2 regions of the Agromyces albus genome follow, and region 1 is predicted to be linked to the other one. Evidence: predicted binding sites of a transcription regulator. Region 1 holds the regulator's gene; the other holds the start of a gene.
What was found. Region 1 encodes LexA, which represses DNA repair genes until DNA is damaged. Its sites were predicted from a motif close to TCGAACANNTGTTCGA; they were not measured.

Region 1 (7,900 bases):
CGTCGCCGTCTCGAGCTCGACCTCGCTCCTGCACGTGCCGCACGATGTCGACGACGAGACCGAGCTCGATGCGCGTCTGGTCAGCTGGCTCGCGTTCGCCGACCAGAAGGTGGCGCAGCTCGCCGTGCTCGCGCGCGGGCTCACCGAGGGTCGCGCGGCGATCGAGGAGGAGCTCGCAGCGGCATCCGCGGCACTCGCCGATCGCAGCGCGGCACCGGGCGTTCGCGTGCCGACCGTGCGCGAACGTCTCGCGGCCCTCGCCGACGGGGACTTCTCCCGTGCCGCATACGCCGAGCGCGTCGCCGCCCAGGAAGCGCTCGCGCTTCCCGAGCTGCCGACCACGACGATCGGCTCGTTCCCGCAGACGACCGACATCCGTCGCGCGCGCGCCGGACTCCTGAACGGCTCGCTCTCCGACGACCAGTACCGCACGCTCATGCGCGAGGAGATCGAACGCGTCGTGCGCCTGCAGGAGGAGATCGGGCTCGACGTGCTCGTGCACGGCGAACCCGAGCGCAACGACATGGTGCAGTACTTCGCCGAGCTGCTCGATGGCTTCGCCGTCACGAAGCACGGCTGGGTGCAGTCGTACGGCTCGCGGTGCACGCGTCCGTCGATCCTCTGGGGTGACGTGTCGCGGCCTGCGCCCATGACGGTCGAGTGGTCGACCTTTGCGCAGTCGCTCACCGAGAAGCCCGTGAAGGGCATGCTCACCGGTCCGGTCACGATCCTCGCGTGGTCCTTCGTGCGCGACGACCAGCCTCTCGGCGACACCGCGAGGCAGGTCGCACTCGCGCTCCGCGACGAGATCGCCGACCTCGAGGGCGCGGGCATCCGCGTCATCCAGGTCGACGAGCCCGCGCTCCGCGAACTGCTGCCGCTGAAGCGTCGTGACCAGCCGGCCTACCTCGACTGGTCGGTGGGCTCGTTCCGGCTCGCAACCGGCGGCGCGGCATCCGCGACCCAGGTGCACACGCACCTCTGCTACTCGGAGTTCGGCGTCGTGATCGATGCGATTCGCAACCTCGACGCGGATGTCACGAGCATCGAAGCCGCCCGTAGCCGCATGGAGGTGGTCGACGACCTCGCGACGAGCGGGTTCGACCACGGCATCGGCCCGGGCGTCTACGACATCCACTCGCCGCGAGTGCCGAGTGCCGCCGAGGTGCAGGCGCTCCTCGAGCGGGCGGTCGCCGAGATCCCGGCGTCGCGACTCTGGGTGAACCCCGACTGCGGCCTGAAGACCCGCGGCTACGCCGAGACGGTCGCGTCGCTCGAGCACATCCTCGAAGCGACTCGCGCCGTTCGGGCGCGCCTGGAGGCTCCGGCGCTCGTCGAGTAGCACTGCAGCGCAGGTAGGCAGGGCGGGTGCCGCGGGACCGGCATCCGCCCTGCCAACTTGTTCCGCCTGCTTGTTCCGCGCCCTGCCCCGACCCGTGTCGTACTCGGCGGTTCCCCATGTGCCGTCGGGCGGTCGCACAGGAGCGCCGCCTATCGTCGGCCCATGCAACTGGCGGTTCGGGAATCAGGTGGCGGCGCCCGGACTGCGGTCCTCATCCACGGCATCATGTCGGACTCGCGAGCGTGGCACCGCGTCACGGCCGAACTCGAGTCGCACGACTTCCGAGTTCTCGCGGTCGATCTCGCCGGGCACGGCCGAAGCCCGAGGGCACGCCGCTATTCGCCGGCGGCGTGGGCGGACGACGTCGTCGAGACGCTCGCGCCACTGCTCGAGGGGCCGCCCGATCTCGTCATGGGACACTCCCTCGGCGCGCTCGTCGCGAGTCTCGTCGCCGATGAGCTGGCGCCGCGCGCCGCCATCTACGTCGACCCGGCGTTCTCGTTCCCGCGTGGCATCCGCGGCGTCGCCTACAAGCTCGCCTTCGCGATCGCACCGAGGCCGCCGCGCTCGGCGCTCGTGCGGATGAACCCGAAGTGGAGCGCGGTCGACGTGGACATCGAGCTCGCGACGCTGCGCGACTGGGACAAGCGCACCGTGCTCGGGTTCGCGGACACCCGGCCACTCGTGCCGCCCGTTCGACTCGTCGCGCCCACGCTCGTCGTGCTCGCGGAGAAGAGCCTGCTCATCACCGCGAGGGTCGCCTCGCAGTTGCGGCATCAGGGCATGACCGTGAAGACGTTGCGAGGCACCGGCCACACGGTCTTCCGCGACGACCACGGCGGGTTCATGGAGGCAGTCGTGACCTGGCTGCGGGGCATCGCGCCCCTCACCGTTTCCGACGTCGCTGCGGTGCGCTCGCGGGCGTAGCGCTCACGGCCCTGGTGCTCGATGCAGCTCAGACCGCGCGGAGCACGGCGACGATCTTGCCGAGCACCTCGGCGTGGTCTCCGACGATCGGCTCGAACGCGCTGTTGCGGGGGAGCAGCCACGTGTGGCCGTCGCGCTGGCGGAAGACCTTCACCGTGGCCTCGCCGTCGAGCATCGCCGCGACGATCTCGCCGTTCTCGGCGGTGCGTTGCGAACGCACCACCACCCAGTCGCCGTCGCAGATGGCCGCGTCGATCATCGAGTCGCCCACGACCTTGAGGATGAAGAGCTCGCCCTTGCCGACGAGTTGGCGGGGGAGCGGGAAGATCTCGTCGATCTGCTGTTCGGCCATGATCGGCACGCCGGCCGCGATGCGGCCGACGAGCGGCACCATGGCGGCATCCCCGACGGGCGTCGGCTCGAACTCGGACGGCGCGCGCGACTCGGAGTCGGGCACCTCGATGAGCACCTCGAGGGCGCGCGGACGATTGGGATCGCGGCGCAGGTAGCCGGCGAGCTCGAGCTGGTTGAGCTGGTGGGTGACGCTCGAGAGCGAGGAGAGGCCGACGGCGTCGCCGATCTCGCGCATGCTCGGCGGATAGCCGCGGCTCGACACCGACCGCTGGATCATCTCGAGGATGGCGACTTGCTTCGCGCTCAGGCTCTTGCGGCGGCGCGCCCGTCCGGAATCGCGCGCTTCGTCGATGTCGGTGCTCAACGTCTCCGCCCCTCGTTGCGGCCGCACGGCGACCGGATGTCGGTGGTCTCTGATCGACTGAGGTCGAACATTCGAAACTGTATCCGCCTTACGCGGGTGCGGCAAACATTCGTTCGAGTGTGTCGCGGTATTCGCGGGCGATCTTTCTCACGCGTGGGTGCTTGCGGCATCCGACATTCGAAGATATATTCGGAACAGAGATTCGCATCCGGCCCTCCCGGCCGAGGGTCGGATGCGTCTCCCACAGGAGGTGTGAGATGAGTGCAACGATCGTGACGACCGGATTCAGCACGGCGGCGATGCCGCGACAGAGCGCCGCGTCGCCTGCCGGCGGGCAATCGCACGCCCGCCTTCGGCTCACCCGCCGTGGGCGCATCGTGTTCACGACCCTGGCTGCCGTTCCCGTCGTCGTGTGGGCGTTGGTGACGGTGCTCGGCGCCGGTGGTGCAGCCGCAGAGGTCGACGCAACCGGAGCGATGTTCGAGTACGTCACGATCGACCAGGGCGACTCCTTGTGGGCCATCGCCGAGTCGATCGCTCCCAATGGCGACCCTCGTGTCGTCATCGACGAGATCATCAGGCTCAACGGGCTCAACGGCGCGGTCGTCGAGCCGGGCCAGCGCCTCGCCCTCCCCGTCGTGCCCTGACCGCTGCGCGATGAAGGCTGGGCGGTGAAGATAGCCGGTACCGCGTGGCTAGCATGGGACGGTGACGAGTCTCGACGAGCTCCCCATCCGTGACGACCTTCGCGGCAAGTCGCCGTACGGCGCTCCGCAGAAGATCGTGCCGGTCGCGCTCAACGTGAACGAGAACACGCATCCGATCCCTGAAGATGTCGCTCACGACATCATCGCCCGCGTCGCTGCGGCGATCCTGCACTTGAACCGGTATCCCGATCGGGAGTTCACCGAACTCCGACGATCGTTGGCCGAGTACCTCGGTCACGGGCTCGAAGCAGCGCAGATCTGGGCGGCGAACGGATCGAACGAGGTCCTGCAGCACATCCTCCAGGCCTACGGCGGGCCCGGCCGTGTGGCACTCGGCTTCGCCCCCACCTATTCGATGTACGGGCTCCTCGCTTCCGGCACCGGCACCGGCTGGATCACGGCACCGCGCGACGACGAGTTCGAGGTGAGCACCGAGACGGCGGTCAGGGCCGTGCAGGAGCACGATCCCGACGTCGTGCTCCTCTGCGCTCCGAACAACCCGACGGGCACGCCCCTCGCGCTCGACACGATCCGCGCCGTCGCCGACGCGGCGCGAGGCGTCGTCGTCGTCGACGAGGCGTACTTCGAGTTCGCGGAGCCCGGCACTCCGAGCGCTCTCACGCTGCTCGACGGGCGACCGCGCCTGCTCGTCTCCCGGACCATGAGCAAGGCATTCGCGTTCGCCGGAGCCCGCGTCGGCTACCTCGCCGGCGACCCCGCCGCGATCGACGCGCTCCGGCTCGTGCGCTTGCCGTACCACCTCTCCGCGCTCACTCAGGCGGCCGCCCTCGGCGCACTCGCGCACTCGGGCGAGATGCTCGCGATGGTCGACGAGATCCGCGGCCAGCGCGAGCGCATCTCCGCCGAGCTCTCCCGCCTCGGGTTCCACCCGTACCGCAGCGGTTCGAACTTCGTGCTCTTCGGCGGCGTCGACGAGCCGCACGCCGTGTTCGAGGCGCTGCTCGAGCGCGGCATCCTGATCCGGGAGATCGGCATCCCGGGGCACTTGCGTGTGACCGCCGGCACCGAGGCCGAGACGAGCGCGTTCCTCGAGGCGATCGCGCTGTTCGCGCCCGAACGCCCGAATAGGATTGCCGTATGACCCCTGCGAGCGCACCGCGCACCGCCCGTGTGCAACGCGAGACCAGCGAATCGAGCATCGATCTCTCGATCGACCTCGACGGCACCGGGGTGAGCGACATCGAGACGAGCGTGCCGTTCTTCGACCACCTGCTCACCGCCTTCGCGAAGCACTCGCTCACCGACCTCACGCTGCGTGCCCGGGGCGACATCGAGATCGACGTGCACCACACCGTCGAAGACGTCGGCATCGTGCTCGGCCAGGCCATTCGGCAGGCGCTCGGCGACAAGCGCGGCATCTCGCGCTACGGCGACGCGCTCGTGCCGCTCGACGAGGCGCTCGCGCAAGCCGTCGTCGACATCTCGGGTCGACCGTACCTCGTGCACACGGGCGAGCCCGCGGGCTTCGAGTTCCACCTCATCGGCGGGCACTTCACCGGGTCGATGGTGCGCCACGTGTTCGAGGCCATCGCGTTCAACGCCGCGCTCACGGTGCACGTGACGGTGCTGGGCGGCCGCGATCCCCACCACATCGCCGAAGCCGAGTTCAAGGCGTTCGCGCGTGCGTTCCGGCAGGCGAAGGCGCATGATCCGCTCGTCGCCGGCATCCCCTCGACGAAGGGTGCACTGTGAGCCGAACCCCACGCGTCGTGGTGCTCGACTACGGGTCGGGCAACGTCCACTCCGCCGCGAAGGCGCTCGAGCGCGCCGGAGCCGACGTCGAGCTCACGGCCGATCGATCAGCTGCGCTCGATGCCGACGGACTCGTCGTGCCGGGCGTCGGTGCGTTCAGCGCCGTGATGAACGCCTTGCGAGAGGTGCGCGGTGACGAGATCATCGACCGTCGCCTCGCCGGAGGGCGGCCGGTGCTCGGGATCTGCGTCGGCATGCAGGTGCTCTTCGAGCGCGGTGTCGAGCGCGGCGTCGACACCGAGGGACTCGGCGAGTGGCCGGGCATCGTCACCGAGTTGCCGGCGCCCGTGCTCCCGCACATGGGCTGGAACACCGTCGAGCCCGACGAGGGATCCGCGCTCTTCGCGGGCCTCGAGGATGAGCGGTTCTACTTCGTGCATTCGTTCGCCGCGCAGGAGTGGCTGCTCGATGTCCAGCCGCCGTTCCCGCAGCCGAGGCTGACCTGGTCGGAGCACGGCGGGCGCTTCCTCGCGGCCGTCGAGAACGGCCCGCTGTCGGCGACGCAGTTCCATCCCGAGAAGTCGTCGGATGCCGGCATCCGGTTGCTCGGCAACTGGCTCGGCACGCTCGGCTGAGGCACATACGGCGCAGTTCGCGCCGCTCCGATCCAATCGGACTAGGATGCTGTGACTGTGCCGATCGCCGCGCACCGCGGCTCGGAATCGAGGACAGTGAATGAGCGAGTTCAACAAGACCCCGGCCCTCGTGCTGCTACCTGCAGTCGACGTCGCGGGCGGCAAGGCCGTGCGCCTCACCAAGGGTGAAGCCGGCACCGAGACGAACTACGGCGACCCGGTCGACGCGGCAGTCGACTGGGCCGAGCAGGGCGCCGAGTGGATCCACCTCGTCGACCTCGACGCGGCGTTCGGCCGCGGGAGCAACGCGGGAATCCTGAAGAAGGTCATCCGGCAGGTGCGCGGCGTCAACGTCGAGCTCTCGGGAGGCATCCGCGACGACGCGTCGCTCGAGCACGCCCTCGCCATCGGTGCGAAGCGCATCAACCTCGGCACGGCGGCGCTCGAGAATCCCGAGTGGGCGGCATCGGTGATCGCCCAGTACGGCGACGCGATCGCCGTGGGCCTCGACGTGCGCGGTACGACACTCGCGGCTCGCGGCTGGACGCAGGACGGCGGCGACCTCTGGCAGGTCATGGAACGCCTCGAGGAGGCCGGCGCGGCGCGCTACGTCGTCACCGACGTCACGAAAGACGGCACCCTGCAGGGGCCGAACCTCGAGCTGCTCCGGCAGGTCATGGATCGCACGCACCACCCCGTGGTCGCATCCGGCGGTGTCTCGAGCCTCGACGACATCGTCGCGCTCCGAGAACTCGTGCCGCTCGGACTCGAGGGCGCGATCATCGGAAAGGCGCTCTACGCCGGCGCGTTCACGCTGCCCGAGGCGCTGGATGTCGCCTCGCACTGAGCGCGAGCGCGCGCCGGAGCCCGTGCCCGTGCCGGAGCCCGTGCATGACGCTGAGCCCAGGACTGGGCCCGACCCCGAGCCAACTGACGGCCCGACGGATGCCGCCGCCGACTCGGCGGGCGTGCCCTGGGCCGGGCGGTCGTTCGACTCGAACCCGCATGCCGCGGACGACGGCAGCGCACCGGCCGAGCTCGCCGACGCCCTTCGCAGGTTCCACGCCGGCGAGGCCGGCCAGGCAGCGGTCGTCGACGTCTTCGGCCGGTCGCGCCTGCTGATCCCGCTCCTCGCCGAGCTCGGCGACGGTGGCGCGGAGGTCGGCGCGCACGGGCTCGCCGTCGACAAGAGCCAGGAGCTCTCGATCGTGACGGTCGAGGGTCCCGACGGCCGCAAGGTGCTGCCGGTGTTCTCCTCAGTCGCGGCGATGTCGCGCTGGAATCCAGCTGCGCGGCCCGTTCCCGCCGACGGCGTTCGGGTCGCGCTCGCGGCCGCCGACGACGGCACCGACCTCATCGTCCTCGACCCCGGCTCCGAGACGGAGTTCGCACTGCGCCGGCCAGCGGTCTGGTCGGTTGCGCAATCGCTGCCGTGGCGTCCTCCGTTCGAGTCGCCCGACGTGCACGCCGCATTCGAACGGTCCATCGGCACCGAACTCGCGGTGCTCGGCGTCTCGCTCTCACCGGGCGACCCTACGGCCCGGCTCCGTGGCCCCGAACTGGTGGTGCGGCTCACGCTCGTCGCCGGCCTCACCCGGCAGGAGCTCGACGCGGTCCTGCAACGGCTCGCGGCGCGCTGGGCGGCGGATGACGCGATCGCGACCCTCGTCGATTCGCTCACGGTCCGCCTCACCGGCGCCGGCGACTGACCGGCCGCGTTCGCTGGGTTTCCGGCTCCGTTCGACCACGTGCAGCATCCGCGGCCCGAACCGTGGGCATTGACCCGGCGCGCACCTGGGAGCACGATAGGAAGCGCGCGTCGGAGCGCAGAATCCAGGTCCGCCATGAGCTTTCAGAC
Region 2 (7,900 bases), 500 kb from region 1:
GCCCGCGGCGCCTCGTCGGCGAGCGTCACGACGAGGTAGGGGTAGGACTTGTCGTCTTTGAATCGCACGTTGAACGGCGGGCTGAACTCGTTGATGAGCGTGATCTCGAGTTGCAGCGCCTCGACATCGTTCGCGACCACCGTCCATTCGACGGAGGTCGCAGTGGTGACCATTCGGCGCGTGCGCTCGTGCAGGCTCCGCAACGGCGCGAAGTAGTTCGACAGCCGCGCCCGGAGATTCTTCGCCTTGCCGACGTAGAGCACGCGGCGATCGGCGTCACGGAAACGGTAGACGCCCGGAGCGGTCGGGATCTCCCCCACCCTCGGGCGGTACGCGACGGTCTCGTTCATCGCCTAGCTGGCGACCTCGGCGCGGACGGATGCCGCTCCGAAGATCTCACGCAAGAAATAGCCGGTGTGGCTGTCGTGGACCTCTGCGACCTGCTCGGGCGTGCCCGTGGCGACGACCTGCCCTCCGCCGGAGCCGCCCTCTGGCCCCAGGTCGATGATCCAGTCGGCCGACTTGATGACGTCGAGGCTGTGCTCGATGACGATGACGGTGTTGCCCTTCTCGACGAGCTTGCCGAGCACCTTGAGCAGCTTCTGCACGTCTTCGAAGTGCAGGCCCGTGGTGGGCTCGTCGAGCACATAGACGCTTCGACCGTTCGAACGTCGCTGGAGCTCGGTCGCGAGCTTGACTCGCTGCGCCTCGCCGCCCGAGAGGGTCGTGGCGCTCTGGCCGAGTTGCACGTAGCCGAGACCGACGTCGACGAGCGTCTTCAGGTAGCGGTGGATCGCCGAGATCGGCTCGAAGAACTCCGCCGCCTCGCTGATGGGCATCTCGAGCACCTCGGCGATGTTCTTGCTCTTGTAGTGCACCTGCAGCGTCTCGCGGTTGTAGCGCTTGCCGCCGCAGACCTCGCACGCGACATAGACGTCGGGCAGGAAGTTCATCTCGATCTTGATCGTGCCGTCGCCCGAGCACGCCTCGCATCGGCCGCCCTTGACGTTGAAGCTGAAGCGGCCGGGGAGGTACCCGCGAGCCTTCGCCTCGTTCGTCTCGGAGAAGAGGGTGCGGATCCGGTCGAACACCCCGGTGTACGTGGCGGGATTGGAGCGCGGCGTGCGACCGATCGGTGCCTGGTCGACGTGCACCACCTTGTCGAGCTGATCAAGGCCGGTGACGCGGCGGTGCTTGCCGGGCACCTTGCGGGCTCCGTTCAAGCGGTTCGCGAGCACGCGATAGAGGATGTCGTTCACGAGCGATGACTTGCCGGAACCGCTCACCCCGGTGACGGCGGTGAACGTGCCGAGCGGGAACTCGACGTCGACACCACGGAGGTTGTTCGCCTCGGCGCCCTGCACGTGGATCATCCGCTCGGGATCGATGGGGCGACGGTGCGAGGGAATGGGGATCTCCTTGCGGCCCGAGAGGTAATCGCCGGTGAGCGAGCGCGTGTTCTTCACCAGGTCGGCGTAGCTGCCAGAGTGGACGACCGTGCCGCCGTTGACTCCCGCGCCCGGTCCGATGTCGACGATCCAGTCGGCCGTGCGGATGGTGTCTTCGTCGTGCTCGACGACGATGAGCGTGTTACCGAGGTCGCGCAATGCGATGAGCGTGTCGATGAGCCGGCGGTTGTCGCGTTGGTGGAGTCCGATGCTCGGCTCGTCGAGCACGTAGAGCACACCGGTCAGGCCTGAGCCGATCTGGGTGGCGAGCCGGATGCGCTGTGCCTCTCCGCCCGAGAGCGTGCCGGCGGCCCGAGCGAGGTCGAGGTAGCTGAGCCCGACCCGGATGAGGAAGTCGAGGCGCAGCTTGATCTCGCGGAGCACTTGGGCCGCGATGGTCTGCTCGCGCTGCGTCAGGTCGAGGCGGTCCATGAAGGCACGGGCGTCGGTGAGGCTCAGGAGGCACGCATCGGCGATGCTCATGTCGTGCACGAGCACCGAGAGCACCTCGGGCTTCAGCCGCTTGCCGTCGCACACCTGGCAGGGCACTTCGCGAAGGTATTCGGACCAGCGTGCGCGCTGCGCATCGGTCTCGGCCTGGAGGTACTGGCGCTCGATGTAGGGCACCACGCCCTCGAAACCGGAGCTGTAGCTCATCTCGCGACCGTAGCGGTTGCGCCAGCGCACCTTGACCTCGAAGTTGTCGCCCCGGAGCACCGCAGCGCGTGCGTCGTCGGCGAGCTCTTCCCACGGGGTGGCGAGCGAGAACTTGAGATCGCGGGAGAGGCCGTCGAGCAGCTTCTCGTAGTAGTTGTAGAGGCTCTTGCCCTGTGAGGTCCACGGCAGGATGACGCCCTCGGAGATGCTGAGCGTGGGATCGCCGAGCAGGAGCGAGTCGTCGACCGACATGCGTGTGCCGAGGCCCGAGCATTCGGGGCAGGCGCCGAACGGCGCGTTGAAGGAGAACGTGCGTGGCTCGATCTCGGTGAGCTGGATCGGGTGCTGGTTGGGGCACGAGAGCTTCTCGGAGAAGGTGCTCCACGCGGCGGGACCGGTCTCGTCGACGAAGTTCACCTGAACGAGCCCGTCGGTGAGGCGCAACGCCGTCTCAAGCGAATCGGTGAGGCGGCCGAGCACATCGGGACCGGCCACGAGCCGGTCGATCACGACCGAGATGTCGTGCTTGACCTGTTTCTTCAGCGTGGGCGGCTCGGACAGCCGGATCACGTCGCCGTCGACGACCGCGCGCGAATAGCCCTGTGCCGCGAGCTCGCGGAAGAGGTCGACGAACTCGCCCTTCTTCTGCGAGACGACGGGACTGACGATCTGGAAGCGTGTGCCCTCTGCCAGTTCCATGAGCTGATCGGCGATCTGCTGCACCGTCTGCCGCTGGATGCGCTCGCCGCACTCCGGACAGTGCGGCACGCCGATGCGAGCCCAGAGCAGCCGCATGTAGTCGTAGATCTCGGTGATCGTGCCGACGGTCGACCGCGGGTTTCGGTTGGTCGACTTCTGGTCGATCGACACGGCCGGGCTCAAGCCCTCGATGAAGTCGACGTCGGGGCGGTCGACCTGGCCGAGGAACTGGCGTGCATAGGCCGACAACGACTCGACATACCGGCGCTGCCCTTCGGCGAAGATCGTGTCGAAGGCGAGCGACGACTTGCCCGACCCCGACAGCCCGGTGAAAACGACCATCGCGTCGCGCGGGATCTCCACATCGACATTCTGCAGATTGTGAACGCGGGCACCGCGAACACTCAGGTGCGAATGGGCATCGAGACGTGAAACTGGCACCTTACGAGTCTAGAGAAGCCCACTGACACCCCCACCCGGAGAGCGCGTGCTGTCAGCGAACATACGTTCGATTCTCGGTTTCGCCCGCTGCGCCTGCAATCGGTCGCCGCCCAAATGCGGCAGATCGGTCAGCCGAGGTGCCCGGCCTTCTCCATCTGGCGAAGCTCACGCTTCAGGTCGGAGACCTCGTCGCGTAACCGTGCGGCGAGCTCGAACTTCAGCTCACCCGCGGCCTGCAGCATCTGCTCGTTGAGATCACGGATGAGCTCTTCGAGGTCGTTGGCCCCTGCCGCCGCGATGCCCTCACGACGGAGGTTCGGCACGGGAGCCTTGCGCTTCGCGTCACGACCGGCGAGGAGCGCCGCGGTGTCGGCCTCTTCGCGAGCGAGCACTTGCGTGATGTCGGCGATGCGCTTGCGCAGCGGTTGCGGATCGATGCCATTGGCGCGGTTGTACTCGAGCTGCCGGTCGCGGCGACGAGTGGTCTCGTCGATTGCGGACTTCATCGAGTCGGTGAGCACGTCGGCGTACATGTGCACTTCGCCGGAGACGTTTCGCGCCGCGCGACCGATCGTCTGGATGAGCGACGTCGACGAGCGGAGGAATCCCTCCTTGTCGGCATCGAGGATCGCGACGAGCGAGACCTCGGGCAGGTCGAGACCCTCGCGCAGCAGGTTGATGCCGACGAGCACGTCGTAGACACCCGCACGGAGCTCGGTGAGCAGCTCGACCCGGCGCAGGGTGTCGACGTCGGAGTGCAGGTATCGCACGCGGACCCCCGCCTCGGTGAGGAAGTCGGTGAGCTCTTCGGCCATCTTCTTCGTGAGCGTCGTGACGAGCACTCGCTCGCCGCGCCCGGCGCGAAGCCGGATCTCCTCGAGCAGGTCGTCGATCTGCCCCTTCGACGGCTTCACGACGATCTGCGGGTCGACGAGGCCGGTCGGGCGGATGATCTGCTCGACGATCCCGTCGGCGATGCCCATCTCGTATCGGCCGGGCGTCGCCGAGAGGTAGACCGTCTGGCCGACACGCGCCTTGAACTCGTCCCACTTCAGCGGCCGGTTGTCGAGCGCGCTCGGCAGTCGGAAGCCGTGCTCCACGAGGGTGCGCTTGCGCGACGAGTCTCCTTCGTACATCGCGCCGATCTGCGGCACGGTCACGTGCGACTCGTCGATGACGACGAGGAAGTCGTCGGGGAAGTAGTCGAGCAGGCAGTGCGGCGCCTCACCGGCGGCCCGGCCGTCGATGTGCCGCGAGTAGTTCTCGATGCCCGAGCAGAACCCGATCTGCTCCATCATCTCGAGATCGAACGTCGTGCGCATGCGAAGGCGCTGCGCCTCGAGGAGCTTGCCCTCGCGCTCGAGCTCGGCGAGGCGCTCCTCGAGCTCGACGCGGATCGTGCCGATCGCGCGCTGCATCACGTCGGTGCTCGCGACGTAGTGCGAGCCGGGGAACACCGGCACGGCGTCGAGCTTGGCCACGACCTCGCCCGTGAGCGGATGCAGGCTGTAGAGCGCCTCGATCTCGTCGCCGAACATCTCGATGCGGATCGCGAGTTCCTCGTAGATCGGGATGATCTCGATCGTGTCGCCGCGCACCCGGAAGTTGCCCCTGGAGAAGTCGACGTCGTTGCGCTGGTACTGCATCGAGACGAACTTGCGGATGAGCCAGTCGCGATCGACGCGCTGGCCGACCGTCAACGGCATCATTGCGCCGAGATACTCCTCGGGCGTGCCGAGTCCGTAGATGCACGAGACGCTCGAGACCACGACGACGTCGCGCCGGCTGAGCAGGGAATTCGTCGTGGAGTGACGCAACCGCTCGACCTCGGCGTTGATCGACGAGTCCTTCTCGATGAAGGTGTCGGTCTGCGGCACGTAGGCCTCGGGCTGGTAGTAGTCGTAGTACGAGACGAAGTACTCGATGGCGTTGTTGGGCATGAGCTCGCGGAACTCGGTGGCGAGCTGCGCGGCGAGCGTCTTGTTGTGCGCGAGCACGAGCGTTGGCCGCTGCACCTGCTCGATGAGCCAGGCGGTGGTCGCGGACTTGCCAGTGCCGGTCGCGCCGAGCAGCACGACATCGGTCTCACCCGCGTTGATGCGCCCCGCGAGCTCGGCGATCGCAGCGGGCTGGTCGCCGCTCGGGCGATAGTCGCTGACGACCTCGAACGGTCGAACGGATCGGGTGGCCTGCATGCTCTCCAGTCTAGGATCGCCCGCCGACACTACGGCCGGCCTGCTCCTCCTCGATGCGATGCCAGAGGGCGTCGGTCTGGCTCATGGTGTGCGCGAGCGTGCCGTCGGTGTCGATGACGACGTCGGCGATCGCCAACCGCGCGGCATTGTCGGCCTGGGCGTCGACGCGCGCCTCCGCCTGGATCGGATCGAGCCCGCGCTCCTCGACGAGGCGCTTGACCTGCGTGCGGCGCGGTGCGCTCGTGACGACCACGAGATCGAAGGGGTGATCGACGGATGCCTCGACGAGCAGGGGCACGTCGTATACGACGACCGCGTCGGGGTCTTCCTGCTCCGCCTTCGCGATCAGCCGGCCGGACAGCTCCCGCACCGCAGGATGCACGATGGCGTTGAGCCGGGCTCGGGCCTCGTCGTCGCCGAACACGAGCTCACCGAGCTTCGCCCGATCGAGCGAGCCGTCGTGACGGAGGACGCCGGGGCCGAACTCCTCGGCGATCGCCGCGAGCGCCGGCTTGCCCGGCTCCACGACGCGACGCGCGAGGTCGTCGGCATCGATATGCACTGCTCCGTGCTCGTAGAGCCTTCTCGCGACGGTGGACTTTCCAGAGGCGATTCCGCCAGTGAGACCGATCAGATACACGCATCCACTCTAATCGTGCGACACTCGACGCGAAGACCGAGAAGGGGCGCGCATGCTCGAGTTGCTGACCGGAACAGGGCTTGCACTCGCGGCCGGTCTGAACGCGTGGATTCCTCTCGTGGTCATCGGCGCACTCGACCGCTTCACTGGGCTCATCGACCTGCCGCCCGGCTGGGCGTGGCTCTCGAACGAGTGGGTCCTCGCGATTCTCGTCGTGCTGCTCGTCGTCGAGTTCATCGCCGACAAGATTCCGGGCTTCGACTCCGTGAACGACCTCGTGCAGACCATCGTGAGGCCCACGGCGGGCGGGCTCGCGTTCGGCTCGGGAGTCAGCGCCACGACGGCCGCGGTGACCGATCCCGAGGCCTTCGTCGCTTCACAGGACTGGGTGCCCGTGGCGATCGGCGTGGTGCTCGCGCTCCTCGTCCACCTGGCCAAGGCGGTCGCTCGTCCGGTCATCAATGCCGCGACCGCGGGCGTCGGCGCACCCGTCGCAAGTGCCGCTGAAGATGTCGGCAGCTTCGCCCTCGCCTTCGCGGCGCTCCTCGCCCCGCTGCTCGTCGTGGTCGGCATCGTGCTCATCGTGATCATGGTGGTCGTGCTCGTGCGCCGCCGGCGGAACCGGCGCTCGCGACATCCGCAGACCGCTCCCTGAAACGGCGGAAGGCCGGCCCCCGCGGGGACCGGCCTTCCGTTCGTCGCGAACGACTAGTTGTTGCTTGAGAGCTTCTCGCGAAGCGCTGCGAGCGACGCGTCGTCGGCGAGGGTTCCCGCGCCGGCGGCATCGCTCGAGTACGAAGCAGCACCGGCGAACGTCTCGTCGGTGGCCGCGACGGTGTTCGCCTGCGCGACCTGCTTCTTGTGCGCCTCCCAACGAGCCTGGGCGGCAGCGTAGTCCTGCTCCCACTTCTCGCGCTGGGTTTCGAAGCCCTCGCGCCACTCGTTGGTCTCGGGGTCGAAGCCCTCGGGGTACTTGTAGTTGCCCTGCTCGTCGTACTCGGTGAGCATGCCGTAAAGGGCCGGGTCGAACTCGGTGCCCTCGGGGTCGACACCCTCGTTGGCCTGCTTGAGGCTCAGCGAGATGCGGCGACGCTCGAGATCGATGTCGATGACCTTGACGAAGACCTCTTCACCGACGGACACGACCTGCTCTGCGAGCTCGACGTGCTTGCCGGAGAGCTCGGAGATGTGGACGAGACCCTCGATGCCGTCGGCCACGCGAACGAACGCACCGAACGGCACGAGCTTCGTGACCTTGCCCGGCGCGACCTGACCGATCGCGTGGGTACGGGCGAAGACCTGCCACGGGTCCTCCTGCGTCGCCTTGAGCGAGAGCGAGACGCGCTCGCGGTCGAGCTCGACGGAGAGCACCTCGACGGTGACCTCCTGGCCGACCTCGACGACCTCGCTGGCGTGCTCGATGTGCTTCCACGACAGCTCGGAGACGTGCACGAGGCCGTCGACGCCGCCGAGGTCGACGAACGCGCCGAAGTTGACGATCGAGGAGATGACGCCCTTGCGGATCTGGCCCGGGTGCAGGTTCGCGAGGAACGTCGAACGCGACTCGGACTGCGTCTGCTCGAGAAGCGCACGGCGCGAGAGCACGACGTTGTTGCGGTTCTTGTCGAGTTCGAGGATCTTCGCTTCGATCTCCTGGCCGAGGTACGGCGTGAGGTCGCGCACGCGGCGCAGCTCGATGAGCGAAGCCGGGAGGAAGCCGCGAAGGCCGATATCGACGATCAGGCCGCCCTTGACGACCTCGATGACCGAACCGGTCACGACGCCATCGGCTTCCTTGATCTTCTCCACGTCGCCCCACG

Region 2: the regulator LexA is predicted to act here: its motif matches at 3,301-3,316, upstream of uvrA (excinuclease ABC subunit UvrA).

What each region holds. Positions count from the first base shown of each region.
Region 1 covers NZ_JAUSWX010000001.1:1,318,242-1,326,141, forward strand. Annotated here, with positions in the region: gene metE (5-methyltetrahydropteroyltriglutamate--homocysteine S-methyltransferase) at 1-1,342, shown strand, start outside; gene QFZ29_RS06130 (alpha/beta fold hydrolase) at 1,505-2,269, shown strand; gene lexA (transcriptional repressor LexA) at 2,298-2,987, opposite strand; gene QFZ29_RS06140 (LysM peptidoglycan-binding domain-containing protein) at 3,245-3,634, shown strand; gene QFZ29_RS06145 (histidinol-phosphate transaminase) at 3,696-4,796, shown strand; gene hisB (imidazoleglycerol-phosphate dehydratase HisB) at 4,793-5,407, shown strand; gene hisH (imidazole glycerol phosphate synthase subunit HisH) at 5,404-6,042, shown strand; gene priA (bifunctional 1-(5-phosphoribosyl)-5-((5-phosphoribosylamino)methylideneamino)imidazole-4-carboxamide isomerase/phosphoribosylanthranilate isomerase PriA) at 6,143-6,889, shown strand; gene QFZ29_RS06165 (SseB family protein) at 6,873-7,751, shown strand; gene QFZ29_RS06170 (pyridoxal phosphate-dependent decarboxylase family protein) at 7,887-7,900, shown strand, end outside.
Region 2 covers NZ_JAUSWX010000001.1:1,813,840-1,821,739, forward strand. Annotated here, with positions in the region: gene uvrC (excinuclease ABC subunit UvrC) at 1-350, opposite strand, end outside; gene uvrA (excinuclease ABC subunit UvrA) at 354-3,245, opposite strand; gene uvrB (excinuclease ABC subunit UvrB) at 3,374-5,440, opposite strand; gene coaE (dephospho-CoA kinase) at 5,451-6,080, opposite strand; gene QFZ29_RS08550 (DUF4126 domain-containing protein) at 6,133-6,735, shown strand; gene rpsA (30S ribosomal protein S1) at 6,789-7,900, opposite strand, start outside.